Novipirellula caenicola: one gene and its partner. The protein of the gene in region 2 interacts with the protein of the main gene of each other region in a pairwise test. Links are inferred from orthologs where the notes say so. Each region holds a gene or a part of one and is shown on either strand. Other genes may lie near its edges.

Region 1 (15,744 bases), on a different replicon or contig from region 2:
ATCAGCGTCTTCCAAGCGATGTTGCTGTCATCGGACCAGTTCAGCGGCAAATCACTTTCCGATGTAACGCCCTGTCCATTGGGGCCTCGAAATCGAGTCCAATCTTGGCCGCATAACGAGTTAGGAACTGCCGACAAACCGGCCACGAAAACCATCGCACAAAATAGCAAACGCATGACAAAATCTCTTTGAATTCTTGGAAGGATCCCGATCATGATACCGCACCCCCTCGCCAGATGTGCTGTATTGAGCATGTTGGCTTCCTGATTCGACTTAAACCTCGGGAGACCTCCATTTTCATTGGCCCTCGTCGTCTTCTGATTTCGCATCATTAGAGGTAGAAGCTCGCTTGATGGCTAATCCTAGTACCCGCGAGCTTGGGGTCCTGAGAAGATGCAACGAGAAAGAATACAGTATGAAGTCCGCAGTGCGATGGGGAACGTGGGGCAAGCGGTTGCTGGTGATTCCGCCAATCGTTTTGGCCGTCGTTGCCTATGCTTGGTTAGTCAAACATTCCCCTCCGTTGACGGCGAAAACCGAGGCTGAAACCTCTCGGATGCTCGAAACGATGGTGGTTCAGCGAATGGACGTTCGTCCAAAAGTCAGCGGGTATGGAACCGCCAAGTACGCGCGTTCTTGGCGAGCGGTCACGCAGGTCGAAGGACGCATCGATCAAATTCATCCTGAGCTTCGTCCTGGATCCATGATCCAAGAAGGCGAGGTGCTGCTTGAGATAGACGATTCCGATTATCGCTCCTTGGTCGATCAGTTGAATGCCACGATTGACCAGCAAGACGCCGAGATCGAACAGTTGGAACAATCGATCGAGAACGCTAAGAAGAGTCTCGCACTTGAAAATGAAGCCCTGGGTGTCGTGCAGCGGGAATTCGATCGTGAACAGACGCTTTTGTCTCGGCAAGCGGGATCGGGTTCTGCGATCGATTCGAAACGTCGCGAATTGCTGGTTCAACAAAAAGCGGTGCAGGATCTGGAAAACAGCATCGCGTTGATCGGCCCTCAAGTCAAAGCCTTGCAGGCGGCTCGGCGTCAATCCGAAGTCCAGAAAACACAGGCTCAGCGGGACATTGAACGAACCACAATCACCGCGCCCTTTCGGATGCGTGTGGGCGAGGTGCAATTGGAAGTCGGGCAATACGTCAGTGTGGGCGAGAATCTGTTCGAGGGTTACAGCGGAGCCGAGATGGAAGTCGAAGCTCAGTTGTCGCTGTATGACATTCACCGGTTGCTTGTCGCTGAAGTTGACCGAACCAAGATCGATGAGCAATTTACTCAGGCAGCATTCCGGGAAGCGTTCGCGTTTGACGCGGTGGTCAACGTCGCAGGTAGCGAGTTGACCGAATCCTACAAGGGCCGCTTCTTGCGTGTCCGTGAAGTCGTGGATGCTCAGACCAAGATGGTGGGGTTCGTCGTCGGTGTCGAAAACGTTCCGCCACCCCAACAAGAGCATCCTCAGCCGCCATTGTTGGAAGGCGTGTTTTGCGACGTGGATGTATTTGGCACGACACTATCCGACCAAGTCGTGATCCCGCGTCGAGCGATTCGCAATGGATCGGTGTACCTGCTTGACGATCAAAATCGATTGACCACTCAGGACGTTGAGTTGACGTTCACGCAAGACGACTACGCGGTCGTTGCCTCGGGGTTGAACGGTGGCGAACGCCTCGTGATCGCAAATCCGTCGCCAGCGATCATTGGAATGTTGGTCGAACCGATCGAGGCAAAAGAGGCCGCCGAGGAATTGATCGCTTCGGTCGAAGCGACTGATACGGATCTGTGATCGCGTTTCACTGCTAAGTCAAGACAAAACGTAGTGGACGAGGCAACGAGTCCATCATCGTGGGACGCGTGGCCTCGGTAGAAGCCAAAATGCGGGACTCGTTGCCTCGTCCACTACCAAGCTGCCACACCATCCTTGAGACAATACTTCGCTGATTCGGAAACACTTTTGTGCTAGAGAAATTTGTCAATCACCGCACATTGGCCAACGTGCTGATGTTGTCCTTCATCGGGTTGGGGCTGTACGCCATCCCGCGACTGCAGAAGGAAACCTTTCCTAACTTTGACAGTTCGGAAGTCCAAATCGTGATGACCTATCGCGGTGCGTCGGCCGAGGATGTCGAGCAAGGAATTTGCTTGCCGATCGAAGACGCGCTGGACGGGATCCAGAACATTAAAAAGGTGACCAGCAGCGCCCAAGAGGGCTATGCATCAATCGTGGTCGAGATAGAGGAGCATGCCGATTTGTCGGAGGCCCTCAATGACATCGAAACGGAAGTGGAAGCGATTTCGGATCTTCCCGATGGAGCCGAGGATTTGTTCATTACCGAACTGAACCGCACGGATTCGGTGATGACGATTGCGATCAGCGGCCCCGTCGATCCAGACTCGCTGAAGGATTACTGCGAAGGTTTTAAGACACAACTCAAGCGATTGCCCGGAGTGTCGCTGGTCGAGATCCAAGGGTTCTCAGATCGACAGCTTCGCATTGAATTGGATGTCGAAGCACTGCGTCGGCTGGGTTTGTCAGCCGAGATGGTGGCCGCTTCCGTCCGTAGCCAGAATTTGGATTTGCCGGTCGGCACAATCGAATCCGAACACGAGGACATTTTGTTGCGGTTGGTCGAGCAACAACAGACGCCGCAAGACATTGAAGAAATTGTTGTCCATGGAGTGACCGGCCGGTCGGAAGTCCGGATCCGCGATATCGGACGCGTCGTCGACGGTTTTGCGGACGCCGAACAAGAGGCTTGGATCGCAGGCCAACGGGCGGGCATCATCCAAGTCAACAAGACGACATCGCATGACACCACCAAAATCGCCGAGGTGGTGCGTGAGTTCGTGGTCAAGGAACAGCAGCGGCAACCGCAATTGCAAATCACCATCACGAATGATGAATCGGACCTGATCGTTCAGCGGTTGACGTTGTTGGCCAAGAACGCATGGCAAGGCATCGTGCTGGTGTTCCTGGTGATGTGGGTTTTCTTCAACGTGCGACTTTCATTTTGGGTGGTAATGAGTCTGCCGGTCTCGTTCATGGGAGCCTTCTTTGTGCTGCCGCTGATCGGACAAACCCTGAACATGATGTCCTCGGTGGCGATCTTGATGGCGACCGGGATCTTGATGGACGACGGGATTGTGATTGCAGAGAACATTGCCAGGCATGTTTCGTTGGGGAAACATCCCATGCGGGCGGCGGTCGATGGTGTCAAAGAAGTCGCCGGTGGAGTGGTCTCGTCGTTTCTGACGACATGCTGCGTACTGTTGCCATTGGCAGTACTAGAAGGTCATATCGGAAAAGTGCTTCGTGTGATCCCGATGGTTTTGTTGACGACGCTGGCAATCAGTTTGGTCGAAGCGTTCCTGATTCTTCCCGCTCACCTCGGCCATTCGATAAAGCCCACCGATGCGAATGCTCCGCGAGGACTGAGAGCGAAGATTGACGCTGCAGTCGATTGGGTTCGTGAGAATGTGTTCGGCAAGTTGATTGATTTGGCGATCCATTGGCGGTTCCTGTCGATCGGGTTGTCGATTGCGACGTTCATCATGGCGTTGGCGATGGTCGCCGGAGGGGTCGTGAACTTCATACCCTTTCCTGATTTGGAAGGCGACATGGTCGAAGCACGTGTGTTGATGCCGCAGGGAACGCCGCTGAGCAAAACCGAAGCAATCGTCCGCGATATCAACGACGCGGTGGCGCGAACGAATGATCGGTTCCCAGATCAGCCGACCGGCGACGATCTGGTGCGTACGGTGATGTCCAAGTTCAATGAGAACAGTGACGCGGGTGAGTCGGGGCCGCACGTTGCGACGGTGACGGTTCGGATGCTCCAGCCCGATGAACGAAACACCTCTACCGCAGAATTCATTCGAGCGTTGCGGGAGGAAGTCGGGCGGGTTCCCAATGCAATTTCAGTCACGATCGCCGAAGCGACCCGTGGACCGGCGGGGCGGGCGGTCGAGGTGCTGTTTAAAAGCGACGACTTGCACATCGCTCAATCCGCCGCTCTCGAGACTCAGCAATGGATGGCTCGGTACTCTGGGGTTTACAACTTCAACACCGACCTTCGCCCCGGCAAGCAAGAGATTCGCTTGCACCTAAAACCCGATGCGGTGGCGCTTGGTTTGAATGTGCAAGCGATGGCGAGTCAGCTGAGCACAGCGTTCCAGGGGGCGAAGATCAGTGACATCCAAGCGGGAGTGGACCAATATGAAATCAATGTCCAATTGGCACCCGAAAGCCGGGACACGCTGGGATCGTTTTTGGACTTCCAATTTATTCTGGCTGGTGGGATTCAGGTTCCATTGCACTCGGTTGCTGATTTGGAAGTGACCTATGGATGGTCTAAGATCTCACGCGTCGATGGCTGGCGGACCGTGACTCTGACGGCGGATACCGACACTGACGTGGTGAACACGACCAAGTTGATGCGCGAATTTCAATCAGAGTTGATGCCCAAGTTGCTTTCGCAACATCCGGGGCTGAAGGTTTCACTTGGTGGCGAGGCCGAGCGGTCCAGTGAAACGGGATCGTCGATGGCATCGCTGTTCTTGCTGGGGCTGTTTGGTGTTTACGCCATCTTGAGTTTCCAGTTTGAAAGCTGGCTGGAACCGTTGATCGTGATGGCGGCGATTCCGATGTCGTTGATCGGAATGATCTTTGGACACATGTGGATGGGAATGGAGATTTCCATGCCCAGTTTGGTGGGATTCGTTTCACTTGCGGGGATTGTGGTCAATGACTCGATTCTGCTGGTGCTGTTTTTAAAGAAGGAACGCTCCGAAGGCAAACCGAGTTACGACTCTGCTCGCAGCGCAAGCCGTCTGCGTTTTCGCGCGATCATGTTGACCAGCATCACCACGATGGCGGGGCTGTTGCCGTTGACGCTTGAAAAGAGCACGCAAGCTCAGGTTTTGATTCCGACCGCGGTTTCGATCGTGTTTGGGCTGCTCAGCTCCACGATCTTGGTTTTGATCGTCATCCCCTGCGTCTACGTCGCGGCATGCGACGTCGGACTGATCCGACCGGACGATCACGAACCGAATCCGACAACCTAACCCATCAAACGTAGTGGACGATTGTCGTTGATTGCTCCGCAATCATAACGCTGGATCACTATCTCGATTTACATTGAACGTAATGGACGTGGACACGAGTCCCCAAAGCTTACCGCCATCCCGCAGGACTCGTTGCCTCGTCCACTACTGGGGCTTCGCTGATCGAAACCATCGTCTCGAGATGCAGACGCGTTCTGATCTCCAGAAACGCGTGATCAATTCCAAGTGACGTGATTACACGTCGAGATTTCGTACGTCCAGAGCGTGCTTTTCGATGAAATCGCGGCGTGGCTCGACCTTCTCGCCCATCAGCAAGCGGAACATTTCATCGGCAGCACCGACATCGGTCATGTTCACTTTGACAAGCGTTCGGTTGGTCGGATCGAGGGTTGTTTCGCGGAGCTCCTCCGCGTTCATTTCACCCAGTCCTTTAAAGCGAGTCACTTGCAACCCTTTCTCACCCGCCGCCCGAACTTCGGGAAGCAGTTCACGAAGGTCTTCCAAGGGACGCCGAACGTCTTCGCCACGGACCAATTCGAATCGCGCGGTCGTCGACCCCGTTCGCTCGATCGGAATTAAATCCTCCAGCGTGAACTGTAGCGGGGTCAAATCCTTCAATCCGCTGTTGATCGTCCGCACCTCGTGAAGCTCGGCCAAGTGGGCAAACACCTCGGGTTCCGCTTCCGATTCGGTCTTCGCTTCGCCAGCTTCGTCCGAGGTCAGCTGCAACTCGTCCTCGTCGACCTCTTCGTTATCGAGTCGCCATCCACGCTCGTTAAGCATCGTCTCGACGTCTTCTTGATTGTGGAACCAATGCTCTTCGTTTTCGTGGGTCAACAATAAAGCGGGCAAGCGGCCGGTCACGGGATCTTGGCGAACCGCATGAATCTTCAAACTGAAACCACGACGCTCGAGTGCCAAGATCGCATCTTCCATCGACGCTAGCGTGATACACAACTGCCGCATCGTTTCGCCTTCGGCCCGGCGTCCGTCTTCGGCTTCGAAATAGGTGTCGTTCAAACCACGTTCAAGCAATTGAGACTTCATCTCTTCTTCGCTTTGAATGTAGTAACGCGACTTGCCGTGCTGGACGCGGAACAAAGGCGGCTGAGCGACATAGACGTGCCCCGCGGCAACCAATTGATACATTTGACGATAGAAGAAACACAGCAACAGCGTGCGAATGTGACTACCGTCGACGTCGGCGTCGGTCATGATGATGACTTTGTTGTAGCGACGCTTGCTCAAATCTTGATCAGCCCCGATCCCGGTGCCGATCGCTTGAATCATCGACTGGACTTCTTCATTGGCCAGCACCTTGTCTTCGCGGCTCTTGTAAGCGTTGATGATCTTACCGCGAAGCGGCAGGATGGCTTGGTAATGCCGCATCCGGCCACCTTCGGCCGAACCACCTGCCGAGTCACCTTCCACCAGGTACACTTCGCACTCTTCCATCTTTTTGCTGATGCAATCGCGAAGTTTCCCGGGCAATCCGCCGCCGCCCAACGCGTCTTTACGTTTTCGCAGCAAGTCCTTCGCCTTGCGTGCTGCCTCGCGAGCTTCCGCCGCCAGCAAGCCTTTGCGAACAATCGTTTTGGCGACCCGCGGGTTTTCTTCAAAGTACTTGGCCAACTGTTCGCCCACGCCGGCGGCGACGATGCTTTCGACGTCGCTGTTACCTAGCTTGGTTTTCGTTTGCCCTTCGAATTGCGGATGCGGCACGCGAACGCTAATCACCGCGGTGATGCCTTCGCGGAAATCGTCGCCGCCAGGAACCGCGGATCCTTTGAATAGATTTTCTTTCTTGCCGTAATTGTTCAACGTCCGCGTCAACGCCGATCGGAACCCCGAAACGTGGGTACCGCCTTCGATCGTATGGATATTGTTGACGTAGGATTGGACGTTCTCGGTGTACTCAGCGCTGTACTGCATTGCGATATCGAACTGAGTTCCGTCTTTATCGCCTTGCAATTGAATCACGTCGCTGTGCAACACATCGCTGGCGCGATTGAGATGCTCGACAAACTCGACGATCCCACGCTCGTACTTGAAATCACCTCCTTCGCCATTGCGTTCATCATGGAATTTGATGTGCACGCCACTGTTCAGAAACGCTAATTCCTGAAGCCGTTTATAGAGCGTGTCGAAGCTGTACTTCGTCACACTAAAGATCTGATTGTCGGCTTTGAACGTTGTCTTCGTACCGGCTCGCTTGGTCACACGGCCTTTGACCACCGGACCGGTGGGGACGCCGCGCTCGTACTCTTGCGTCCAGGTGAACCCATCACGGCTGACCTCGACTTCGGCCCATTGGCTCAAGAAATTCACGACCGTCACGCCGACGCCGTGCAGACCGCCCGAGGTTTGGTAGGCCCCTTTTTCAAATTTGCCACCAAACTTCAACACCGTCATCACGCCTTCGAGCGTACTGACTTCGCGGTCGAGTTCTTCGGAAAGTTGGTCGTGACGCGTGACGGGAATCCCCCGTCCGTCATCTTCGACCGTGACGCTGCCGTCGGTATGGACCGTCACCGATACGGCGCTGGCGAATCCCGCCATCGCTTCGTCGATCGAGTTGTCGACGACTTCGTAAACCAAGTGGTGCAGCCCCCGCGTCGAGGTGTCACCGATGTACATCCCCGGACGCTCGCGGACGTGTTCAAGGTCCGAAAGGTGCTGCAAATCTTTGTCGGTATATTCCGAGTTTGCTTTGGGGGCGGTGGAGACTTGGATCGAGGCAACCTGTTGACCAGCGGCTCGCTCGACGGCTGCTTCAGGGGCCGCTTCGCCGCCTGCCGCTGGGTCAGAGGTCGAGGCAACTTCGGGAGTCGCGTTTGCGTCAGCTGCAGGAGGTGCGTCGTCGGAGGTGGGTTCCGATTGGGGGTCGTCGCTCATGAAAAGCCTGTATCGAGAACACTCGGGGAGTAGCCGAAAAAAGTTAATCGCTATGCGACGTATTCTAACGTTTTTCTCGACGTTCCGCGATGCCTCCTTGGCCTCCGTAAACAACACGTTTTTACGGTGTTTTAGCGGCTTTAGAAACGACTCGTCCGTTTCTCGATAAACCTGCGCGGAATCCCCACTTTTAAGCTCTAGCGGCAGCCGATTTAGCGAGCCGATCGGGGTAGGTATTTTTGGTACGCCTCGACCGCCAACTTGTCGCAGCGTTCGTTCTCGAGATGGCCAGCGTGACCTTTGACGTGATTGAAGATGATCTTGTGCTTTTGCATCAATTGATCGAGTTCACGCCACAGTTCCTCGTTCTTGATTGGCACCAACTTGGATCCGTCTTTGCGTTTCCAACCGCGACTCTTCCACCCCTTCATCCAGCTAGTCATCCCCTGGCCCACATAGGTACTGTCGGCATGCAAGGTGACTTCGCAAGGTTCCTTTAGCGATTCGAGCCCTCGGATCACCGCCATCAACTCCATCCGATTGTTGGTCGATTCCGGTTCGCCGTCGCTGCGTTCGAGTTCTTTATCCGTTTTTTTACATCGCAGAATGAATGCCCACCCCCCTGGGCCTGGATTTCCGCTACACGCACCGTCAGTAAACAGATCGACTTTTTTCATCCCAACTTACCTCATTCCTTTGAAACATCATTCTTGCCCCAAGCACCCCAGCCATTGGCCGCTGGATCTAACTGTCTAGTGAAAACAAAGGGGCGCCAACCCTGTAAAAACGGTTGAAACCCGTTCGACCGGAACAGCGAACCCGATACATTAACAAATGCAGGGCCTATCGAACATCGACCGCATCGTCGTCGCACCGACGCGGGCCAACAACCACGTTTCTGGGGGAATTCACGATGGACCGACCGACACCGCAACCCGATCGCATTGCCGATGGTCGTGGCGAGGAACATCGTGGTGGGAAGCGGATCGTGGCCTATTTTATTGTGCTCAGCATGGCGATGATCGCACTGGATCGGACCGCCGTCGTCGCACAAATGATCAACACGTCGGTGCCGCTTCAAACGATCGGAAGCAATTCGTTCGAAAACAATCAGTTCGGCTTCTCGCTGCAAGGCCCCAACTTCTTTGCCAATATCAACCCAGGCAACAACCCGGCTCCGTTTGCCCCCGAAGCTGTCAATTCGGGCGTGACTGGCAATGTGCGTCAGAATTTGGGCAACGGGGTTTCAGGCAATCTGCGTTTTAGTTTTGCCCAAGGCAGCAGCCAAACCTTTTCGAGCACCACGCCATCGGTGACCACCATGAATGGCGTCCCAGGATCGATTGTTTCGCAAACCGTCACCCCGTTTGTCACTGGGATCACCCCGGTCGTCGGGTCGTACCCCGTGCTGGCCAATCCGTCACAGATCAGCGGTCAATTGATTCAGCAGCAATTGTGGACGGTCCAGCAATCCAATGCCCAGCTTCGCGTCGACCAGTTGAAAGAATCGATCGAGCGAGCTGAGCGAGCGGCATCGCAAGGCAAAATCAAAATGGCCCGCGCGAACTACCTAAACGCAATTCGCATCGCCCCCGAACCGCTTCGGTCGTCGCTGCAACAACGCTTGGCAGCGGTACTGCAACAAGCCCGCAGCCGCTAGAGCTGCAAAACCAACAGGGGTCAATCCGCGGCCAGCGTTAGCCATCCGCGGCCAACGATGGCAGTGCCGTTCTATCCCGCTTGGTTGCTGGCGGCGTCTTGCAGTGCCGGAGGTATCGCCCCAGCCGGTGGCATCGAAATCGTCGAAGCGTTCGTCAAACGCCACGGCAGCGTGACCCAAAATCGGCTGCCGCGTCCCAGTTCGCTTTCAAAATCGACTTCGCCGCCGAGCAACTTCGCCAATTCTTTGACAATCGACAAGCCAAGCCCGGTCCCCGAGAACTCGCGAGTCAAGCCTTCGTCATTAAGTACCTTTTGGCTCTGACGAAACTTTTGGAAAATGATCGGTTGATCCTCTTCGGCGATCCCGACTCCGGTGTCACTGACGGACAACCGAAAGCGACCATTTTTCACATCCTCGATATGCACCGTGATCATCCCGCCTTCGGGTGTAAACTTGATCGCATTGCTGAGCAAATTGTTGAGGATCTGACCAAGTTTGTTTTGATCTTGGTACGCTTTGGGCAGATCATCCGGAATCTCGACCGTCAACGAAATGTTCTTTTCTTCGGACAGCGAGTGGATCATATCGCACTGCGCCGACACCAATCGCGACAGATCAAATTCAGCCCGGCGGACTTCCATTTTGCCTGCTTCGACCTTGGCCAAATCAAGGATATCGTTGATCATTTCAAGCAATAAACGCCCGCTTTTACGGATATTTCCCGCATACCGACGCTGTTTATCGTTTAGCGAATCGATGCCCTGCAGCACTTCGGAAAACCCAATGATGCTGTTCAGTGGCGTTCGCAATTCATGGCTCATGTTGGCCAAAAAGTCGCTCTTCAGCCGGTTCGCTTCGTACAGCTGGAGGTTCAACTGTGCAAACTGATCCACCCGAGCATCCAATTCGCGATTGACTTCCTGAATCTTATCCTGAGTCTCGGTGAGGTGACGAAGCATTCGGTTAAACGCGTCGGCCAATTCCCGAAACTCGTCTTCGGTATCGATCGTAGCACGTTGGTTGGTATCACCGTGCGTGATCGCATCGCTGACATCACGCAGGTGATACAGCGGTTGCAGGACCAAGTAACGGATAATCGCGTGCAAGACAAACAGCGTGACCGCGATAATCAACATCGCCAACGCAATCACGATCGCGCGAATCCACGTCGTTAGCTCATGTGTTTCCTGATACGGCATGCTGACGCGGAACACACGAAATGGATATTGCGACGCAAGCTTGTCGGGGTCCTCGTTGGGCGACGTCGAGATCGCGCCGCCGGTGGGGCTGTGACACGACAACACACATGTTGGTTTGAAAAAAACCGGCGAGTAATAGATGTAACGATCATCCACCGGACCATCTTCGGCAAACACCGTGGTGCCAAGAAATCCGATCCGGCTCATCGCCTCGTTTTCGCCCAAATCCAACGGACGCTCGACGTCGGGTCGGTCTTCGGCGATTTGGCGACTGAGCCATTCACGATACTGAGGCTGCAGACTTTTCAGCCGTGATAATTCCATCGCTCCGAGTGGAGTGCTCGAGGTCGGCAATTCGATTTGGGGCAAGTTGTCGTAGGGGGCCGAATCCTGCAACGCCAAGATTTTAAAGTCAATCTTGTCATTGAGCAGCTCGGATCGTAGCCCCTCAAGCAGGACCTTTTCTCGCTGCACGACGTCTTCGGGCAGTGCCGAGGACCATTGTGCGTCGCTGTGGATCATCATCAGCTCGGCCGCCGCGTAATCGCGTGCTCGTTGCCGGGTCGTGTTGGTGACCAGACTCTTGGCTAACAATTGGACCACGAAAAATGCAGCACACATCAAGACGAGCAGCGCAGAACCGAAAAAGAGCAGACATTTCCGCTCAAGGCTCATCGATGCAAAAACGCTCTTGATGAAGCGAAACATTAAAATCCAAGGCAATCGTAGCAGAGAAAAAACAACGAAATGGCGCGCACATCGATGCAACCGTCCCCCGTGATCCGCCCTCGACGAGGCCGACGGATCGCAGCACCCTCGAGCAACCTTTCACCGATCAAGCAAAGCGGGTCGCTTCCAAGTATACTTGAAATCGGCCGCGCCATCGCTTGACCTAACTCTTGAATGAGCAATAGTTTACCACGGTGAAACGAATCAAGGGACGGACAACGCATTCGCAACGAACGGACGGCAAAACCCGCCAACGAAGTCGATGCTGCGGTGACCACGCGAACCTTCGCATCGGGCTCGGCACGCATCCAGTCGCCCTAGTGTGACGAATTATTCCGATCCAGGGGAGGCGAATTTCGCCGCCATTTGGGGAATCCGCACCTCCCTGGACCATTAACCTGCGATCATTAAAACCCGACCTGATTGCGCAAAGCTCTCCATTTAACCTGGTTTCGCTGCTTGCTAGCTGATTTTCTGACAACTAGCATGTGGGGGCAGGGTGATGGCAGCAGCCTCCGGTCGAATTGATTTATTCGGTTTTCAGAAGAACGCCATTTCCCCAATCCCACCTTAGAAACTCGCACGCGAACCGCACTTCGGTGTGGAGGAGACAAAACGAATTATGAAACGCACGGCCCGAAGTCTATACCGATGGAGCCTCGTTACGACATTGACTTGCCTGCTCGGTATCAGCCCCGCATCCGCTGGATGGCTTCTACGACACGCATGCAGTGAACCGGCTCCCACCTGCGGCGCGCCGTGTCCCCCAATCGCCTGCCCACCGATTCATTGCCCCCCCATTCACTGCCCACCGGTCTATTGCCCTCCGGTCATCCAATGCCCTCCGGTTGCTTGCCCTCCCGTCGCCTGTCCGCCGATTGAATGCGTGCCGACGCCGGTGGGATCCTGCTGTGGCGAAGTCTCCTACGAAGCCGTCGACAATCAAGGCGTGTGCGACTACAGCGGCGTTGACCATGGGACCGTAATCGAATCGGCTCCGATGCAATACGACAGCGGAACCGAATACGCGGCCCCGATCGACCATGGCAACATGCCATTGGAATCCGAATTCGCACCTCCTGCGCCCGCCGACATGGGACCGACCGACACGCAATCGTCCAACGAAGCCGACCCCGCTTCGCCATCGGATTCTCCGTTCAACCAAACGCCGGCTGAGGAAGATCAAGATCCGCAGCCTGCACCTGCGATGCCCGCGGAAACCACGCCTGAGCCTCCCGCAACCGAACCACCTGCGGAGACTCCGGACATGCCTGAGCCACCTGCAACCGAACCGCCAGCAACCGAACCAGGTCCTGCCGACGATTTGTTTGGCAGCCCAGCTCCGGCGGAAACCGAGCCAGCTCCAACAGAGCCTGCCGCTCCGGCGGATGACTTGTTCGGTGAACCCGCTCCTGCTGAAACGACTCCCGCACCGGCGGATGATTTGTTCGGTACACCACCAGCCGAAACCGAGCCTGCTCCGGCCGACGACCTGTTTGGCACACCGCCGCCGGCGGAAACCGATCCTGCTCCGGCGGACGACTTGTTCGGCGAACCACCTGCGGACACCCCCGATTCGATGCCTGCCGAAGAGCCAGCACTGGACGATCTGTTCGGTAGCGACGCCGCGCCCGCCGGCGAAGAATCGGCTGCCAAACCGCCGATGGACGACGATATCTTTGGTGGTGCAGCCGACGCTCCGGCCGACGCCCCCGTTGAGATGCCAGCCGAGACGCCTGCCGAAGAATCGATTGACGATCTGTTTGGTGGCGATGCTCCGGCCGACGAGGCACCTGCGGCAGAACCTCCAGCGACCGAAGCTCCTGCAGCCGATCCAAGCCTCGATGACTTGTTTGGCGGTGACGCACCAGCGGCGGACACCCCAGCCGAAGACGCGGCTCCGATGGAAGCCCCTGCGACCGACGCAGCCGACACCAGCCTTGATGACTTGTTCGGTGGCGACATGCCAGCCACGGACGAAGCCCCCGCAGACGCTGCGGCCGACAGTGACGCCAGCATCGACAGCCTATTCGGCGAAGCCCCCGATGCTGCTGCCGACGCGGCAACTGAAACGCCAGCCGAGGCTCCGTCCGACGACCTAGACGGCTTGTTCGACACGCCCCCTGCGGACGCTGCCGAACCAGCGGCTGATTCGATCGATGATTTGTTTGGCACTCCAAGTGATGCCGACGAAGACAAATCGAAGACCGAAGAAGCGGGCACCTCGATCGACGATTTGTTCGGTAAAGCCGAACAAGCCAAAGATTCGTCGCAGTTGGTGGTTTCCGAGAAGACCACCGTTCGCATCACTTCGCTTGACGACACTCGCATGCGAACCTGGATCGACAACACCGGAAACTTCCGCACCGATGGACGTTTGATCGAAATCAATGCCACCAACATCCGGTTGCTGAAATCGAACGGCCGAAAGTGCACCGTGCCATTCTCGCGAATGTGTGCCGCGGACACCGCCTATGTCGAATCGATTGAAAAGCAGATCGAAGCGTCGAAGGTGGCGATGTTGATCAGCCGCTAATTGATCTAGCGGATCAAGCAATCACGCGAACCGGGCCAACGAGCAATTCGTTGGCCCGGTTTTTTGTTGGTCTCCTTTGACATCAACCGGGTGGTCTTTGTAGCGGAGCGATACGAAAATAGATGGCATTGGCCTTAGAGCCATCGGCTCGTTACCCGAGGCCTTACGACCTGCGGCTCATTACCCGAGGCCTTACGGCCAACGGCTCATTACCCGAGGCCTCACGACCAACGGCTCATTACCCGAGGCCTCACGACCAACGGCTCATTAGATGGGGCCTTGCGGCCATCGGCTCCGGAAGGTGATTGACGCTTTGATAAAATCATTGGACCGTCGCGACTTTCGATCCACGGTGAAATCTCCGTCAAACACTTGACGGTTGTTCGCGACGAAATGCCCGGCTGCGTCAGTAAACGGGGCCAGCGGTAACCAAGCCGTTTGCCAATTCGGCTAGACTAACATTCAGTGCATTACGCTGCACTTGAGTCCCCCATTCCTGGCTGCGGCTATGAACTCATCAAGGCAATTTTGTCATGGCCTCTCCTCCAGTCCGCTTGATGCATTTTGACCCGAGGTGGCGTCAAGAATTCGAGCAAACTCGCAGCAGCATCCTGCTGTCGTGCGAAGGCCGGGTGGTGGACGTGGTTCATGTCGGCAGCACGGCCATCTCGGGTCTGATCGCCCGTCCGACGATCGATGTTTTGGCGGGCGTAGCCGACATCTCGATGATGGAGTCCGCGGCACTGCTGATCGAAGGACTCAATTTTCGCCGCGAGGCGACACCGGCATGGGCGGGACAATCGATTGCGTTGTGCAAACCTCGTTACGCTACGCCTGACCACCCCGATCCAACCCATTGTGTCTATTTAATGCAGACATCCGCCCCTGCCTGGATTCAAGCGGTTTCCATTCGCGATTATCTACGGCAAAATGCGGAAACGGCACTCGATTTCGAAGAGGCCAAAGTGCGACGTTGGCGAAGCGGCGAGGGGGATCGGCAGCAGTACGAAGCGGACAAAGCGATCTTCTTTGCCCACCTGATCGACCAAATCGACGCGTCCTAACCTCGCTTGGCCGAGGCAAACTATAATCAAACCGAAACAAGCTGATTGTTTCTTTCACGTTCTCCAATTCCAGGCTCTAGTCTCCTATGCCGCGCAGCCGACTTGGCCCGTTAGCGATCGAAGCCAAACTGGGTGACCATCCGTCACAAAGTTCGGTGTGGCGTGCGATTCACGTACAGCTACACAAAGCGGTTGCCGTCAAAGTGTTCTCGTCGCCGTTTGGCGCGACCCCCGAAGCACGCACGCAGTTTGCCGCCGAATGGGAAACGTTGAAAACGCTACAGCATCCCGCCATCGCCCGCTGCTATGGCGGTGGATTCGAAGACAAAGAGGCCTACTTGGCTTACGAGCTTGTCGAAGGCGAAACGCTGGCGGCGGAAATCGAGCGACGCAGCCGTTTGCCGTGGGAATCGGTGCTCGAAGTCGCCGAGCCGATCATTGCGGCCCTGTGCTACTTGCACGAACGTGACATTGTTTACGGGATGCTTGGCCCCGACAAGATTTTGTACGCAGGATTGAGCCCATTGCTGGTCGATGTTCGCACCGATCGCATTCATTCCAATTTCAAAACCTCGCGTCCTC
Region 2 (15,771 bases):
GTGCCGTCGGGATTGTCGCACAGCGAATTTGATTGACAGCTGCCCCTTCCCTCCTAAATTACCTTCCTTCTTCCACTTACGATGCACATGCACCGTCCTGTTTCGCATCGCTGGGCACAATTCGTCACTCGGCGTTGGGGCTGGGTGATGGTGGCGTGGATTGTTGCCGCGGTGGTGCTTCGCTTGGCCGCGCCGGCGTGGAAGGACATCGCTCAGGACGGTGATTTTGAATACTTGCCCGCGGATCTGACCAGCGTCGCCGGCGGCCGGCTACTCGACGAAGCCTTTCCCGGCATTCGCAGCCGCAGCCAGATGGTGTTTGTGATCGGTCGTGACGAGGGCGCACTAAAACGGTCCGATGAAATCGTCGGGCTCGATCTGCTGCGGCGGCTGTATCACCGGTTGGGCGAAGTCAGTTGGCAGCGTGCGATCGCCGAAGGTTATTCCGGCGGCCCGCCTGTCGAGAATACCGCCTCGGGCCACTGGATCAAACTTGCTCGCGAAGCGTTCACCAATTCGATTCAGATCGATGAGCGGTTCTACGAGCGAATCGCCGATGAGCTGCCCAAATCGGAGCCGACGCTGACCGAGCCGCGGATGGCGTTAGCGTACTGGGATCGCGGTCATCTGTTGGAACAGTGGGGCGACGCGATTGAAACGGTCGAAGCGGACTACGAAGCCGCATTGATCCTGCAGCCCAACATTCCTTCGCTCGCCACGCCGATCGCCGATCGTGATCTTGGAGGCTGGAGCACCTTGTTGGATGTTTTGGCGTGGGAGGATTCGATTGTCGGGCCGCGATTGAGAAAAGAGGGCGCGCGGTTGGCCGTGCTGCAGCTTTCTAGTGAATTGGCGGCGACCAGCAACATTGAAACGCTCGAGGCAGTTCAGCAGTTAATTGCATCGGTGGAACGCTACAGCATGGATTACACGCAGCCAGGATTACAGGTTCTGGTGACCGGGTCGGCTGCGGTAGGCGGAGAAACCTTGACCGCTGCTCGTGATGCGATTCGTTACACCGAGTGGATCACCGTCGCGATGATCTTGCTGATCTTGACCGTCGTGTATCGAGCGCCAATGTTGGTGGCGATCCCGATGATCTCGATCGGATTTGCAGTGGTGGTGTCGATGAGCTTGGTGTCGATTTTGACCAAGTGGTCGATGGACGGCACGGTGCCTGGGTTGGATCTACGGGTGTTCACGACCAGCCGAATTTTTGTCGTCGTGATCTTGTTCGGTGCAGGCACCGATTATTGTTTGTTTCTGATCGCCCGGCTTCGCGAAGAAGCTCGTCAAACGGTGTGGCCGGTGGCCTGCCGCAACGCGGTTTCCAATGTGATGGGGGCGCTGATCGGCAGCGCGCTGACGACCGTATTGGGGTTGGGGACGCTGTGGATTGCTCAATTCGGAAAGTTTCACTACACCGGGCCGATCATCGGCATCTGCTTGTTGGTCGGATTGTTGGTTTGCACGACGCTGACCCCTGCGATGTTGCGAGCCTTGGGGCCAAAAGTGTTCTGGCCCACCAAAATTGACATTCGCCAACCAGCACGTCGATCGCTGCTTGGACCTTCTTCGAGCCATGCATCCAGTTCCGCACACGGCGGATTGTGGGGATGGATTGCGTTGGTGTTGACGCGGTACCCGGTCACCGCATTGTCGCTCGGAGGCGTGTTGTTGATCGTCCCCGGAATCTATGGGCTATTGAACGAACGTTCGGTGACGTATGACTTGAGCAGCCAATTGAGCCACTCGGCCGCCAGCCGCCAAGGGCTGCGTCTGATGGCGAAACATTTCAATATTGGCGAGATCAATCCCGTCACGGTGTTGATCGTTCGTCCCGATGATTTACCGCATGACGCGGTCAAGAAGAACGTCAAACAATTGGCCACCAAATTGTACGCACAGCCTGGGGTGGCAACGGTACGGACCGCGGATGATCCGATGGGGGATTTCCCGCCCGATCGTGACATGGGGCTGCTCAGCGGAGACGCGTGGCGGCGTCGCGCGCTGCAGAATCATCGGATTGCTCAAGGCTACTTTTTCAGCGAGGTTCCCAAGCTGAAACATCGATTGGTGCGGCTGGATATCATTATCGAAGGAGACCCGTTTTCAACCGAAACAGCATCGCTTGTGTTGAATCTAGAACGCTTCCTCAACCAGCTTGCCGAAGATCCCGAGTCGACTTGGCATGGCTCGAAAGTCCTGCTGGCGGGTACCACGCCGTCAATTATCGATCTTCGCCAAGTGACGCTTTCAGATAACCGGCGGATCAAGATTGCCGTGGTCGTAGCGGTCTTTTTGGTCTTGGTCGTCGTGCTGCGACGTATCGGATTGTCGCTGTATTTGATCGTCACGGTGCTGATTAGCTACTACGCGACGCTGGGGCTGACGATTCTGTTTTTCCGTGCGGCCTATGGCACGGATTACGTTGGGTTGGATTGGAAGCTGCCGTTGTTCTTGTTCGTGATTTTGGTCGCAGTCGGGCAGGACTATAACGTGTACCTGGTGACGCGAGTGTTAGAAGAACAGCAGCGGTTGGGGTGGCTAGCCGCACTGCGACGCGCTGTTTCTCGCACCGGAGGTATCATCACCGCGTGTGGGTTGGTGATGGCAGCGACGTTTTTCAGCATGACCGCGTCGGTATGGTTTCCACCGATCGCGACCTTCTTTGGGTTTCCAAGTGAAACGGGAGCGGCGCTGCGAGGCATTGTCGAACTCGGGTTCGCGCTCGGTTTGGGGGTGCTGATCGACACGTTCTACGTCCGGACGATCCTGGTACCGAGCTTCATTGCAATCGTCGGAAAGCGTGCCGCAGCAAATCCTTGATGGCGTGCCCAGGTAGTCCAGGCTGCCAGCCTGGAATTCAATATGCATCTCAGCTGGACGAAACGCTTGGCGATTTACTGGTTTGATCCAAATGCAGCAAGCCATTGGCGAGTTTTGCTGCGAGAGGTTATCTCACAGAAAGATTATCTCACTGAGTATCGCTTAGCGAAGCGTTGCCATATGCAGGGTTTGCTCGGCGGCCGTACCGAAGACGCGTTTGAATTCGGCGGTAGCCAAGTTCTTTAAATGCGGCGACAGCACGGCGATCGCTTGCTGGTACGCGGCGAACGCACTCGACATGTTGCCTTGGCGGTATTGCGTGCGTGCATGACGCACCAATGCTTTGCCGTGATAATCCGGATCTCGATTCGTCGGCGGTGCCGCTGCAGAACGCTCACGTTCGCGTTCGCGTGTTAAAAACTGTTCGGGAGTGCCGCCTAGAATTTGACGATCCATCTCGGCCAAATCGATGATTGTCGCCGAAGCAGTGGCCTGGGAAATGCTCTGTGACGAGCCGAATCCGTGGTGCAGTCCATTGCGATTGGATCCGAAAGACGCCGAGCGATTGCCACCGAGGTAAGTGGTTCCACGGTCGGGGACCAAGACGCTGCCCGAGTAAGAGAAGGTTTCAATCGATGGCAGTTGAACCGTTTGTGCGGTGGCGGTCCCGCCCGGACGCAAGATCGCAAACGCGACGATTGCGATCATCAACGAAAGTCGGGCGGACGCCATGGTTCAACTCGGGGTATCGAGGTTACTTTTTCAGCATGTCGCCAAATTCACGGTTCGTTTTGCGAACTTTATTGCGAACGACTGCTTTGCAATATCCCGCAGTCGGATTTCGTCGATAGTAGTCTTGGTGGTACTCCTCGGCGGGAAAGAATTTCTCGGCCTTTTCCAAGGTGGTTACGATCGGGCGGTTGTATTCACCTGACTTGTTTAGTTTTTCGATGAACTTTTCGGCGGCCTTCTTTTCGGCTTCGTCGTGATAGAAGATCGCGCTGCGGTACTGAGTCCCCTCGTCGTAACCCTGTTTGTTCAAGCTTGTAGGATCATGGGTCTTGAAAAAGATCTTCAGGATCTCTTCGTAGCTGCGTTTGTTCGGGTCATAGTAAACTTCGACCGCTTCGGCGTGCCCGGTTTGCCCGGTGCATACTTTTTTATAGTTGGGGTTAGGGTCGGTGCCGCCGATGTAGCCCGACACAACATCGTTGACCCCGTCGATTCGCTCGAACACCGCTTCGGTGCACCAAAAGCATCCGCCCGCAAGTGTCGCCACGGCCTCTGTCGGTTTGTCGCTCTCGCTCGCCTTGTCGGCGGATGGCTCGTCGGCAACGCTTTTCGGCGGCGTGACCCCTTGGCTGACGGTCAAAGCGAAGAGCAGCAACCCTGTTGCGGCGGCCGCAGGAACAGAGAACAGAGCGTTAGAGGGTAAAGGACGGTGATTCATCGTTCGGTTTCGCTAAAGGGGGGGATGGCTTTTCGGGGTCGATTGTCGAAGGGGGGCGTTGTTTCAGTGGCTGCCCACGGCGTGACCAATTCGCCTCACGTACTATCATAGGCAAACGGCGATTCCTTGGCACGGCAATTCTGCGTCTCGCTAGTTCTCGAAACGATAAGCTTTTTGACACGCACCAACGTGGATCCCGGCGACGGGGGGCAACGCGATTGAGCGTGCGGCTTGATCGTTCAAGGCAAAAATGATTACGAAAAAGGTTCAACGCAAACGATGCACTGTTATTTTGATGTCGCTCACGCTGTGCTCCCCGACGAAATCGATTCCCAGAACCATGTGCACAACTTGCGTTATGTCCAATGGACGCTTTGGGCCGCCTCGAAACATTCCGCCGCCAATGGTTGGGATGCGAAAGCGGCTGCGGCTGAGGGGCTCGGTTGGGTGGTGCGGAAACACGATATTACCTATCGCGCGGCCGCACTGGCTGGCGACGAATTGGTGATTCGGACGTGGATCAGCGAGATTGATCGGTATGCGTCGACGCGAAAGTATTTGATTTGTCGCCCCGCAGATCGCTGCGTCTTGGCACGGGCAGAAACTCGCTGGGTCTATGTCGATCTGCGAGTTCACAAGGTGGTAGCGATCCCCGATCAGGTGCGAGAAAAAATGCAGATCTCGCAAACCCCGCCGATGCCTTGGGCGTGATCGACCGCTTGAGATGTTTCTTTTGGAGGGCAATCAGCAGAGGCGGCAAATTGTTAGCTCGCAAGCATTCGCGGGACCATGAACCTCATCTAGAACTTGAACCGAGTGCCGGTGAACATGTCTGAACAAGATTCGAATCCCCTTCCTCTGGACCGTCGCCTAGTGCCGCTTCGATGGTTCTTGCGGTTCGTCGGAATGGTGACATTGTTGGCGTTTCCGGCCGCGGTCATGCCTGAGCAATGGATGATCGAGATTGCCGAAGTGCTGGGGATTGACTCGTTTCCCGCAGCGCCGCTGACGTTTTATCTGGCTCGTCATCTGTCGATCTTGTACGGGTTTGTGGGTATCGGGTTGTTGGTTTTGGCCAGCGATCTAGTGCGTTATCGGCCATTGGTTCGCTACTTGGCCACCGGCACGATCGCATTCGGCGCGGCCCAGTTCGTGGTCGACGCGATGGCGGGCATGCCGCTGTGGTGGACATTGGGTGAATCGCTTTCGACGATGGCCGGCGGCGTGTTGATGGCTTGGCTCAATCGCCGTGACGGAGCGTCACACCGACAAGTACGAGACGCGTAATCGAAAAAAACGTGTATCCGCAGGGTGCACCTCTGCAGGGGTGTTTGTCATGCATCATCCACGGCCCGCTTTGCTAGTTTGCCCAAGTTGAAATAGCGAGATTCTGTCGAGGCAGAGCCTTCACGAATTCGGCGTGGAACGTGGCAATCGCGGCTGGCAATCGCTCCCCTCCGATGAATCGGTCGCAAGTATCTGATATGTAAGGATTTGCGACAACGCCTCCAGCCGCTTGGGTCGTTGTGACGCAAGGCAAAAAAGGGTACACTTTGGGGCTGAATTCGGGGTTCGAATCAAGCTTTTCTAAAACGGGGACTGGCCCTTCGAAGGAAGCAGGGGCGGTCCCCGTTTTACGAAACAATTTAGCTCCCAAAAAGACAGCATTTCGCACCCAGCACTCCTCTTAGGACACGACGTTGGCAGAAGACGAAACTAACAAAGAAGATGGCGAGGGCGAAAACAATGGCCCTGAGGGTTTTCAGGACGGGATCGATGGCGGTGCGGGCGCGTTTCGCCTAATCGACTTGCCGATCGAAGACGAGCTGCGTGAAAGCTATCTGACGTACGCGATGAGCGTGATTGTCAGCCGCGCGTTGCCCGATGTTCGCGACGGGTTAAAACCCAGTCAGCGACGGATTCTCGTCGCAATGAACGACTTGAACCTCGGCCCCGGCAGCAAACGAGTCAAATGCGCTAAGATCTCTGGTGATACCTCGGGTAACTATCACCCGCACGGTGAAAGTGTGATCTATCCGACGTTGGTGCGGATGGCTCAAGAATGGAATATGCGTTCGCTGCTGATCGACAAGCAGGGGAACTTTGGCAGTATCGCGGGCCTGCCGCCGGCGGCAATGCGATATACCGAAGCTCGCTTGAGCGCGGTAGCGGCTTCCATGTTGGACGATTTGAAGCTCGACACGGTCGACTTTATTCCGACCTATGACGAAGCTCGCACTGAGCCCACGGTCCTTCCGAGCCGCTTCCCCAACTTGCTGATCAACGGCAGCGGCGGGATCGCCGTTGGGATGGCCACAAGCATTCCGCCGCACAATCCGACCGAGGTTTGTGAAGCGTTGATCCGCTTGGTTGATCATCCGGAAACGACGATCGACGAGATTTGTGACATCATTCCCGGTCCTGACTTTCCGACCGGAGGCATCATTTGTGGTCGCGCCGGGATCCGTCGCGGGTACAAGACCGGACGCAGTACGATTGTGGTCCGAGCGAAATGCCGCATCGAAGAGATGAAGGGCAGTCGTACGCGGATCGTTGTCTCGGAGATTCCGTACCAACAATACCGTGACCGCGTCATCGAAAAGATTGCTGCACTGGTCAACGGCGACAAGATCAAAGGGATCTCGGGGATTCGCGACGAGAGCGATTTGAACGAGCCGGTTCGTTTGGTCATCGAGCTGAAACGCGACGGCGATCCTGATGTCGTTTTGAATCAACTGTATCAGTATTCGCCACTGCAAGACACGTTTTCGCTGATCTTCTTGGCGTTGGTTGATGGTAAGCCGCGTGAGCTAACGATCAAGGAAATCCTGCAGGAATTCTTGCGACATCGTGTGACGGTGATCCGTCGCAGAACGCAATTCTTGTTGGCACGTGCACGTCGCCGTAAACACACCGTCGAAGGTTTGTTGTTGGCGCTCGCTGACATCGACAAGATCATCAAGACGATCCGCAGCAGTACCAACCAAGCTGAAGCCAAGAAACGCTTGATGGAAATCGAGTGTCCGGCGTCGATGCTAAAGCGAGCTCTCGGTGATGGTGGGTTTGCTCAATTTGTGCTCGAGCGTGGCGAAGCAGAAAACTACACGCTCACGAGTGTGCAGACCGACGCGATTCTGCGAATGACGCTTGGCCAATTGGTCAATCTCGAACAAGAGAAACTTTCCGGCGAACACGCGGCGTTGTTGACTGAGATTATCGACTACCTCGATATCCTTAGCAGCCAAGAGCGAATCAACGGGATCATCAAAGACGATCTCGAAGAGATGAAGCGTCGATTTGGTGACAAGCGTCGAACCGAAATCAGCCACGAAGAACTCGGCAATATCGACCTCGAGGATCTGATCACCGAGGAAACGATGGTCGTTTCGATTAGCCATCGCGGCTATATCAAGCGGACCCCCACCAGCGTTTACAACACTCAGCGTCGGGGCGGCAAAGGGTTGAAGGGGGCCAAGACAGATGATGAGGATCCGATCGAGCATCTGTTTGTCGCCAGCACGCATGCCTACCTGTTGTTCCTGACGACGCTTGGCAAAGTCCGCTGGCAAAAAGTTTACGACTTGCCACAGCTAGCGCGAGACAGCAAGGGGCGTGCGATCGTCAACCTGCTGAATCTGAGCGAAGACGAGAAGATTGCCGAATGTTTGGCGATTCGCGATTTCGACCAAGCGGGTTATTACGTGGTGATGGCCACTCGCAGTGGCTTGGTCAAGAAAACGCCGCTCGAGCAGTACAGTCGTCCAAAGAAGGGCGGAATCATTGCAATCAAGTTACGCGAAGGCGATGAGCTTGTCGGTGCCGCCGTGATCGGCCCTGGCGACGAAGTGATCCTGGTCACCAGTTCCGGGATGGCGATCCGGTTCCGTGAATCCGATGCCCGTCCGATGGGACGAAACACCTCGGGCGTCAAAGGAATCAAGCTGGTGGGCGACGACAGCGTCGTTGGCATGGTCGTGGCCGACCCCGAAGCGACGTTGTTGACCGTTTGTGAAAACGGCTACGGCAAACGGACGTACTTCGGTCCCAATGCTCCCGCCGACAGCGGCGATTCTGGCGAGGCTGGCTCCGATGGCGAAGCGGCCGACAGCGAAGCCGGCGAAGAAGAGAGCAGCGCATCGGGGGCTCGGTACCGCACGCAAAAACGTGGCGGCAAGGGGCTTCGTGACATCCGCACCAGTGCTCGGAATGGACCGGTCATCGGAATCGCTCGGGTCACGGACGAAGATGAGTTGTTCATGATGACGGCCAAAGGCAAGCTGCAGCGGATCAAGGCCGCCGACATCAATGTCATCGGTCGAAATACGCAAGGCGTACGAATCATGAACGTCGACAGCGGCGATAGTCTTGTCGCGGTCGTGCGTGTTCCACCTGAAGAGCAATCCGAAGAACAAGCTTCTGAAGCCGAGGTTGCAGGCGTGGTCGACGGAACCGTGGTCGCATCAGCATCCGAAGCGACTGATGTTCAGCCGCCATCGGATTCCAGTGACGATGCAAGCGACTCGGGTGAGCCCGCTGGTGACGAGTCATAAGCCCGGTATTCATCTAATCGGGCTGCGTTGGTGGCATAGACGGGGTGCCTCTCTCAAACTGTGTTTGGGAGAGGTAACCGTACGGTGCCACCAAGACACGCACCGCTTCCGGTGTCTCTAGTGGCGGCGGGAGTCTCGCTAAATTGCCGGCTTCTAAGCAGGTGTGCAGGGTTAGTTGGGTGAAATCCTATTAGCTGATTCGGCCAACGCTGCGAAGCATTTATCCCAACCCGACGCGTCAGCGAGGGACCGAGAAAATATCGAGATTCCCTCGCTTACGCTTTCTGTTGTTGCGCGTTTAGACGTTCTTCGGACCAAAGGCCCGGCCATTTACCAGCCGACGTCAGTAGATCCGAGTAAACGGCCGGACCGTTGGCCCTACAATTCATTGGTTTTCTTGGTCCCAGCCCGTTGGGCTGGGCTAGGTAAACGTCCGGGGCTTTGCCCCTAAATACAAACACGCAACTTCGAAACTTACGCTCCGGTTGTGGTGACCTGGCGACACACGACTCTGGAATGCTTCATCGCGTTGGCCAAAACGGCTAATGCACCGAAAGACACCTGCCGACCTGCTTAACGACTAAAAGGCTTTGCAACCTCTAGTGATGCGAGCTTTTCAGGGAGTGCCGGCAGTACTCTAGTTCCAATCGAGCGGCAATCGCTCGTCGCCAGCATCGAGTTTTCCGTGTGATCGCAGCCCGCTTCCTTTGCGGCTTGTCAACTTGTCGCCCAAGTCGTCGCGGGCTCGCTCTGCAGCGGCCTGCAATTCCTTGACGACTTCGGGAAACTTGTCTTTCACGTCGGTGGTCTCGGCGACATCGTTGTCCAGGTCAAACAGCGACAATCCGATGGTTGTCATCTCGTACGCGGCCGGGGTGCCGCCGTCGCCACCATCGCGTCCCGCCAGCGTGCGGTAGCGGTGAGGGAACGTCAGCTTGAATCGCTCGTTGCGAACCGCGTGCAATTCGCCGCCACTGTAGTAGCAGTAGAACGCATCGTGAGGCGACGAAGCATTGGCTTCGCCAAACATCAGCGGCCGGATGTCTTTGCCATCGATCGTTTGCGATGCATCGTTGGGCACTTCGGCACCGATCAATTTAGCAATGGTGGGCAGCACATCGATCGAGCTGCATAGTTTGTCACACGTCGTTCCCGCAGGGATTTTTCCTTTCCACCACATCAGCGTCGGTTCGCGATAACCGCCTTCGAACATCGTTCCCTTGCCTTCGCGAAGCGGCCCTGCGGATCCTGCATGGGTTCCGTAGGACAGCCAAGGGCCATTGTCACTGGTGAAGATCACGAGGGTGTTTTCGGCTGCATTGATCGATTCGATGGCGTTCATGATTTGGCCCACCGACCAATCGACTTCCATCACCACGTCACCGAAGATCCCCTGCCCGCTTTTTCCTTTGAAGTCGTCTGACACATACAGCGGAACATGAACCATCGGATGCGGCAAATACAGAAAAAATGGCTGCTTGGCGTTGGTTTGGATGAAGTCGACCGCTCGCTGCGTGAATTGCTTGGTCATCTGTTCCTGGTCCTCAGGCTGGATGTCCGGATTCACGATTTCGTAGCCTTCGCCACGTGTTGCCGAGATCATCGGCAGCTTGGGCCACGGTGATTTCGCGGCGGGATTCTTTCGGCGTTTCGCAAGGAAATCAGGGTGAAGCGGCCACATGTCATTGCTGTAGGGGATGCCGTAATAGTGGTCGAATCCGTGCGCCGTTGGCAGGAACTTGGGGTGATGTCCAAGGTGCCATTTTCCAAAGATCGCAGTCGCATATCCCTTCGACTTGCAGACCTCGGCCAGCGTGGTTTCCGCTTCGCTGATGCCGATTTCAGATTTAGGTCCAAGTGCACCTGAGATGCCAATGCGGCGGTGGTAGCAGCCCGTCATCAGGGCCGACCGTGATGCAGAGCAAACCGCAGAGGACACGACAAAATCGGTAAAGCGACGGCCTTCGGCAGCCATCCGGTCCAGGTTCGGCGTTGGGTATTTGGTATCGCCAAACGGTTGAATGTCGGCGTATCCCATGTCGTCAATGAAAATCACAACGATGTTCGGGGGTGCCGTTTGCGTCTGAGCCAACGCAGGCGGAACCGGTAGGAATGTCCACAGGAAAAGGAAGCAAACGAATGGAATGGCAAGGCGTTTCATGTCGGTCAAGGCAAACGTTTTGGGGAGGGAATTTGTCGAGGAGTGTCAGGAGGGAAATGGGCGTTCGGGAAGAATCGCCCCGAACCGCCGCCAAGCAAGGTGGCACGGCCGCCAAGTAAGGTGGCCATTGGCTCGATGAAGGCTAGTATACTTTCGCTAAACGGCGTCGTGTTGTCGTTTTGGCGCGTGATGCCGATGACAGTGTTTCACGCGGTTGCCCAGGCTGGCCCATTTTTCTGATATGACTTCTTCGCAATCGCCAATCGCTCGCGTTCATTTCGAACGAAATCAACGCACCCGCGATGACTGGGATGCTTTCTCAACGCATCGACAACATGTCACGGGCATCATCGCAAACACCGCAAGCCGGTCGCATCGTCGACTGTGCTTGCTTGGGGTCGGCAACGGAAACGACGTCGACTTAGAGGTGTTGGCAAGCCATTTTGACGAAATTGCGTTGGTGGATCTCGACGACGCCGCGATTCGTCAGTGTGTCGGCGGTTTGTCGGCCGCGGCTGCCCGCCGGGTGACGCCGCATGGTCACATCGACTTGTCGTACATCCTTTCGGATCTCGATTTGCTTCGCGCCGAACCCTCGTCGGCTCAGCAAACGCTGGATTCATTGGTGGTAAAGGCCCGCGATTTACCACGCCAAATTGATCTTGGCTGCTGGGATGTGGTGGTTTCGACCTGTCTATTGTCTCAGTTGATCGATTCCGTGTTCATTGCGGTTGGGCCAAGCCATCCGCGGGCCGCCGAGTTGGCATTAGCGGTGCGCGATGGTCACTTGGCCCAATTGGATGCACTGGTCGATGATGGCGGGAAAATGCTGCTGATCACCGATTTTGTCTCTTCGGATACGTTGCCCGAGTTGCAACAAGTCGCTGCCGACTCGCTTCAATCGCTGGTGCATCAAGCCGTTGCCAATCGCAATTTTTTCACCGGATTGAATCCCGCAGTCCTGCGTCAGCGGATGCAGAATGGCCACCTTTTGCCAAAGGTGTACCCCGCATGGAGGTGGATTATGGGGCCACGGTGTTTCGCGGTCTGTGCAATCGAAGCGGTCGGCGGAAAAACTCAGCGGTCGAACATTGCAGGATAAAAAATAGGGCTCCGCGACGGCATCTTATTCCCGCTCGGAATTTGACTACAATGCGAAGCTCAAATTCACCCTCCTTCTGTACTCGTTGCCCATCCAACCTAGAGTGCGTGTCATGAAATATCTCATTTGGGGTCTCGTTCTCTTCTTGGTGGTGATCCATCAAGATGTTTGGAATTGGGGCAACGACCGATTAGTTTTCGGCTTCCTGCCGTTCACGCTTGCCTATCACGCGGGGATTTCGATTGCCGCTAGCGTGGTTTGGTTCCTCGCTGCAACGTTTGCGTGGCCCCAGCACCTCGAAGATGACGCGATGGCAGCCACCGAAAACGAGGAGAGTGCGGTATGAGTCCAGGAATGATCAAAGTCACGATTATCTGTGTTTACCTGGGAATGTTGCTGTTCCTAGGTCTGTTTTCGTCGCGTTTATTCAAGGGAACGTCGAAAGATTACATGTTGGCGAGCCATTCGATTGGCCCCTTCCTGCTGCTGATGTCGCTGTTTGGAACGACGATGACCGGTTTTGCGCTGGTCGGCTCTACTGGCGAGGCGTTTTCTGAAGGCGTGGGAGTCTACGCCATGTTGGCTTCGTCCTCAGGCATCATCCACTCGCTGTGCTTTTTCGTTTTAGGCGTGAAGCTATGGTCGTGGGGTAAGAAATATGGATACACCACTCAGGTCGGATTCTTTCGCGACCGTTTGGAAAGCAACAACATCGGTTTGGTGTTGTTCCCCATCCTGGTTGCCTTGGTGGTTCCTTATCTATTGGTCGGCGTCGTGTCGGCAGGAAAGGCGATCGAAGGAGCCACACGTGGCGATTTTCCGGGCTTAACCGAAAACGGCGGGATTCCTCCGTGGTTGACCGAGCTGGTGATTTGCGTGGTCGTATTGATCTACGTTTTCTTTGGCGGCATGCGAGGCACCGCATGGGCGAACACGTTTCAAACGATTGTGTTCATGATTCTCGGTATTGTCGCGTTCTATTTGATCGCAACGAACCTCGCCGAAAAGTCGGTCGCCGAAGGGCGGGCTCACGAAACGCGTAACGGTGAACGGGTGGTCCGCACTGAACCTCCGAGCGGGCTTTTTGACTCATTACATATTGTCAGCCAAGAGATACCACGGGCGAGACGTGTTCGTGCCGAAGTGACGCTGTCGGATCAAATTGAGTCGGTCGAAGCTCCCGCTCAATTCCGCACCCGCGAAAAGATGGATCCGTGGCTGTTTTTTACCTACATGCTGATTCCTTTTTCGGTCGGCATGTTCCCGCACTTGTTCCAGCACTGGTTGACCGCCAAAAGTGGTCGCGCGTTCAAGTTGCCAGTTGTCGTGCACCCGGTGTTCATTTTGATCGTCTGGATTCCCTGTGTGTTGATCGGAGTCTGGGCCACCAGCGGGCTGATCAATATTCCGCCGCCGATCGCGGCAGAGCCCAACAAGGTATTAGGATTCATGGTCAAATCGCTCTCAGGCGACGTGCTGGGCGGGTTTTTGTTAGCCGGGATTTTGGCGGCAATCATGTCGAGCTTGGATAGTCAATTCCTTTGCATCGGAACGATGTTCACCACCGACATTGTCGTCCACTATGCCGGCAAGGACCGGTTCAGCGATCGGCAAATTGTCTTGATCTCGCGATGCTTTATCGTGGCCGTGGTTGCGATCACGTATGTTCTAAGTTTGACGGACGTAGCTCAAGCACGTGTGTTCCAGCTTGGCATTTGGTGCTTCAGTGGATTCAGTAGCCTTTTCCCGCTCGCCTTGCTTGCGGTTTATTGGCCTCGACTGACCAAATGGGGTGCCTATGCAGGAGTCGTCACCGCGTTTGTCACATGGTGTGTGTTGTTTGCCCAATCGGATTTCGCAAAGATCGAAAACTGGTCTGTTGATATCCCTTGGGGTGACGAGGTGATTCGCACGATGCCTGTGGCGACGATGTTCATCGCATCGGCGGTGGCGACGATTGTTGTCTCGCTGATGACAAAACCGCCGACCGAGGCAACGCTACAGAAGTTTTTTCCAGGGCGAGCGTAGTCCGTATTTATGGTGACTTGGGAAGCGTGGTTGACCGTCATCGTCGCTGGCTCGCTGCTGGTGTGTCTCGCGATGCGTGTGGCGGCAACCGATTTGCTCGCCTTGATGTTTCTTGGGCTGATCATGTTGGCCCAAGAGATCAGTGGGTCGCCGCTGCTGCCGACCGCCGAAGAAGCAGTCGCAGGCTTCGGAAACAAAGGCTTGATCACCGTAGCGCTGCTGTTTGCTGTGGTCGCGGGGCTCGAGTTCACTGGCGGTACCGAGCTTGCCACCGGGTGGCTGCTTAGCAAGGCCCGGAATCTGTTCGGGGCGCAGGTGCGACTGCTTGTTCCCGTCGCGACGCTGAGTGGTTTTTTGAATAACACTCCGTTGGTTGCCGCGTTGATGCCGGTCGTTTCTGACCTCAGCAAACGTGTCTCGGTCAGTAGCAGCCGATTGTTGTTGCCGTTGTCGTACGCCGCGATTTTGGGTGGCATGTGCACGATCATGGGGACCAGCACCAATCTGATCATCAAGGACAAGTACGAGCAGCTCAACGGCGCCCAAATGGCGTTCTTCGAGCCTGCGGCGGTGGGCGTTCCTGCTGCCATCGTGGGGCTGATCTACATCATCGGCTGCTCTCGATGGTTGCTGCCCGAGCGGCAAGCGGCCGTCAGCGTTTCAGATGACCCGCGGCAATACACCGTCGAAATGGAAGTGGATCCCACCGGACCGCTGGTGGGGCGAACGCTGCAAGAGGCCGGGCTGCGGCATTTGCCAGGACTGTACGTTGCCGAGATTCAGCGGCAAGACGGGATCATCGCCGCAGCCAAGCCGAACGAGATCTTGCGCGCTGATGACGTTTTGATTTTGGTTGGGGCCCTCGATAGCGTTGTCGACATGCGAAAGATTCGCGGCTTGACGATTCCCGACGACCAAGCGCGTAAATTGCGAGTGCCGACGTGGCAGCGGACGCTGGTCGAAGCGGTCGTCAGTTCACGCTGTGCCCTGTTGGGCAAGACCATTCGCGAAGGCAAGTTTCGCTCGCACTACAACGCGGCGGTGGTCGCGGTGGCTCGTGGCGGTCGACGGTTGACCGGCAAAATCGGGGATGTGCGATTAGAGGTCGGCGATGTGTTGTTGTTGGAAGCGTCGCCTTCGTTCCTGCATCGCCGTCGCGAGTCGCATGACTTCTATCTGGTTAGCACGGTGGAAAAAGGAGCCGTGCGTCGTCCCGAGCTGGCGTGGTTGTCGATCGGTGTCATGCTAGCCATGGTGGTCGCCGCCACGTTGACTCCCGTTTCGATCATGACGTCGGCGCTGATCGCTGCAATCGCCATGATCGCGTTCCGCTGCTGCACCACGTCCGAAGCACGTCGCAGCATCGATTGGTCGGTGCTGATTGTGATCGGAGCGGCGATCGGGATCGGGGAATCACTCGAGCAGAGTAAGGCGGCCGACGCCATCGCCAACGGGATGCTCAGCATCGCAGGGGGCAACCTCGGTTCGCTCGCCGCCATCTTTATCGCCACCATGATCTGTACCGAACTGATCACCAACAACGCTGCCGCGGTATTGATGTTTACGATCGCGGTCAGCACGGCTGGGAAATTGGGGGTCGATCCGGCTCCGTTTGTGATCGCGGTGATGATCGCGGCATCGGCAAGCTTTC

What was found.
Region 1: the proteins of gyrA (region 2) and ABEA92_RS03210 interact in binary tests that used the Escherichia coli proteins (3 or more experiments, as listed by UniProt). The link is inferred for Novipirellula caenicola from one-to-one orthologs.

The regions. Positions count from the first base shown.
Region 1 is NZ_BAABRO010000001.1:971,086-986,829, forward strand. What follows is about bases 5,111-8,354. They hold ABEA92_RS03210 (DNA gyrase subunit B), read right to left. Parts: upstream 7,972-8,354; coding sequence 5,311-7,971; downstream 5,111-5,310. Other genes in these bases: rnhA (ribonuclease HI), read right to left, coding at 8,184-8,354. Outside these bases: ABEA92_RS03195 (outer membrane protein assembly factor BamB family protein), read right to left, coding at 1-176; ABEA92_RS03200 (efflux RND transporter periplasmic adaptor subunit), read left to right, coding at 353-1,798; ABEA92_RS03205 (efflux RND transporter permease subunit), read left to right, coding at 1,969-5,076; more of rnhA, read right to left, coding at 8,355-8,648; ABEA92_RS03220 (hypothetical protein), read left to right, coding at 8,885-9,631; ABEA92_RS03225 (sensor histidine kinase), read right to left, coding at 9,703-11,454; ABEA92_RS03230 (SHD1 domain-containing protein), read left to right, coding at 12,449-14,098; ABEA92_RS03235 (GrpB family protein), read left to right, coding at 14,632-15,162; ABEA92_RS03240 (serine/threonine protein kinase), read left to right, coding at 15,249-15,744. UniProt on the Escherichia coli protein: DNA gyrase negatively supercoils closed circular double-stranded DNA in an ATP-dependent manner to maintain chromosomes in an underwound state.
Region 2 is NZ_BAABRO010000019.1:16,304-32,074, reverse strand. What follows is about bases 5,759-9,029. They hold gyrA (DNA gyrase subunit A), read left to right. Parts: upstream 5,759-6,132; coding sequence 6,133-8,829; downstream 8,830-9,029. In the rest of the region: ABEA92_RS25850 (MMPL family transporter), read left to right, coding at 88-2,829; ABEA92_RS25845 (hypothetical protein), read right to left, coding at 2,992-3,561; peptide-methionine (S)-S-oxide reductase MsrA, read right to left, coding at 3,584-4,279; ABEA92_RS25835 (acyl-CoA thioesterase), read left to right, coding at 4,559-4,990; ABEA92_RS25830 (hypothetical protein), read left to right, coding at 5,108-5,566; ABEA92_RS25820 (sulfatase family protein), read right to left, coding at 9,467-10,990; ABEA92_RS25815 (hypothetical protein), read left to right, coding at 11,232-12,092; ABEA92_RS25810 (DUF3311 domain-containing protein), read left to right, coding at 12,205-12,438; ABEA92_RS25805 (sodium:solute symporter family protein), read left to right, coding at 12,435-14,120; ABEA92_RS25800 (SLC13 family permease), read left to right, coding at 14,130-15,771. UniProt on the Escherichia coli protein: A type II topoisomerase that negatively supercoils closed circular double-stranded (ds) DNA in an ATP-dependent manner to maintain chromosomes in an underwound state.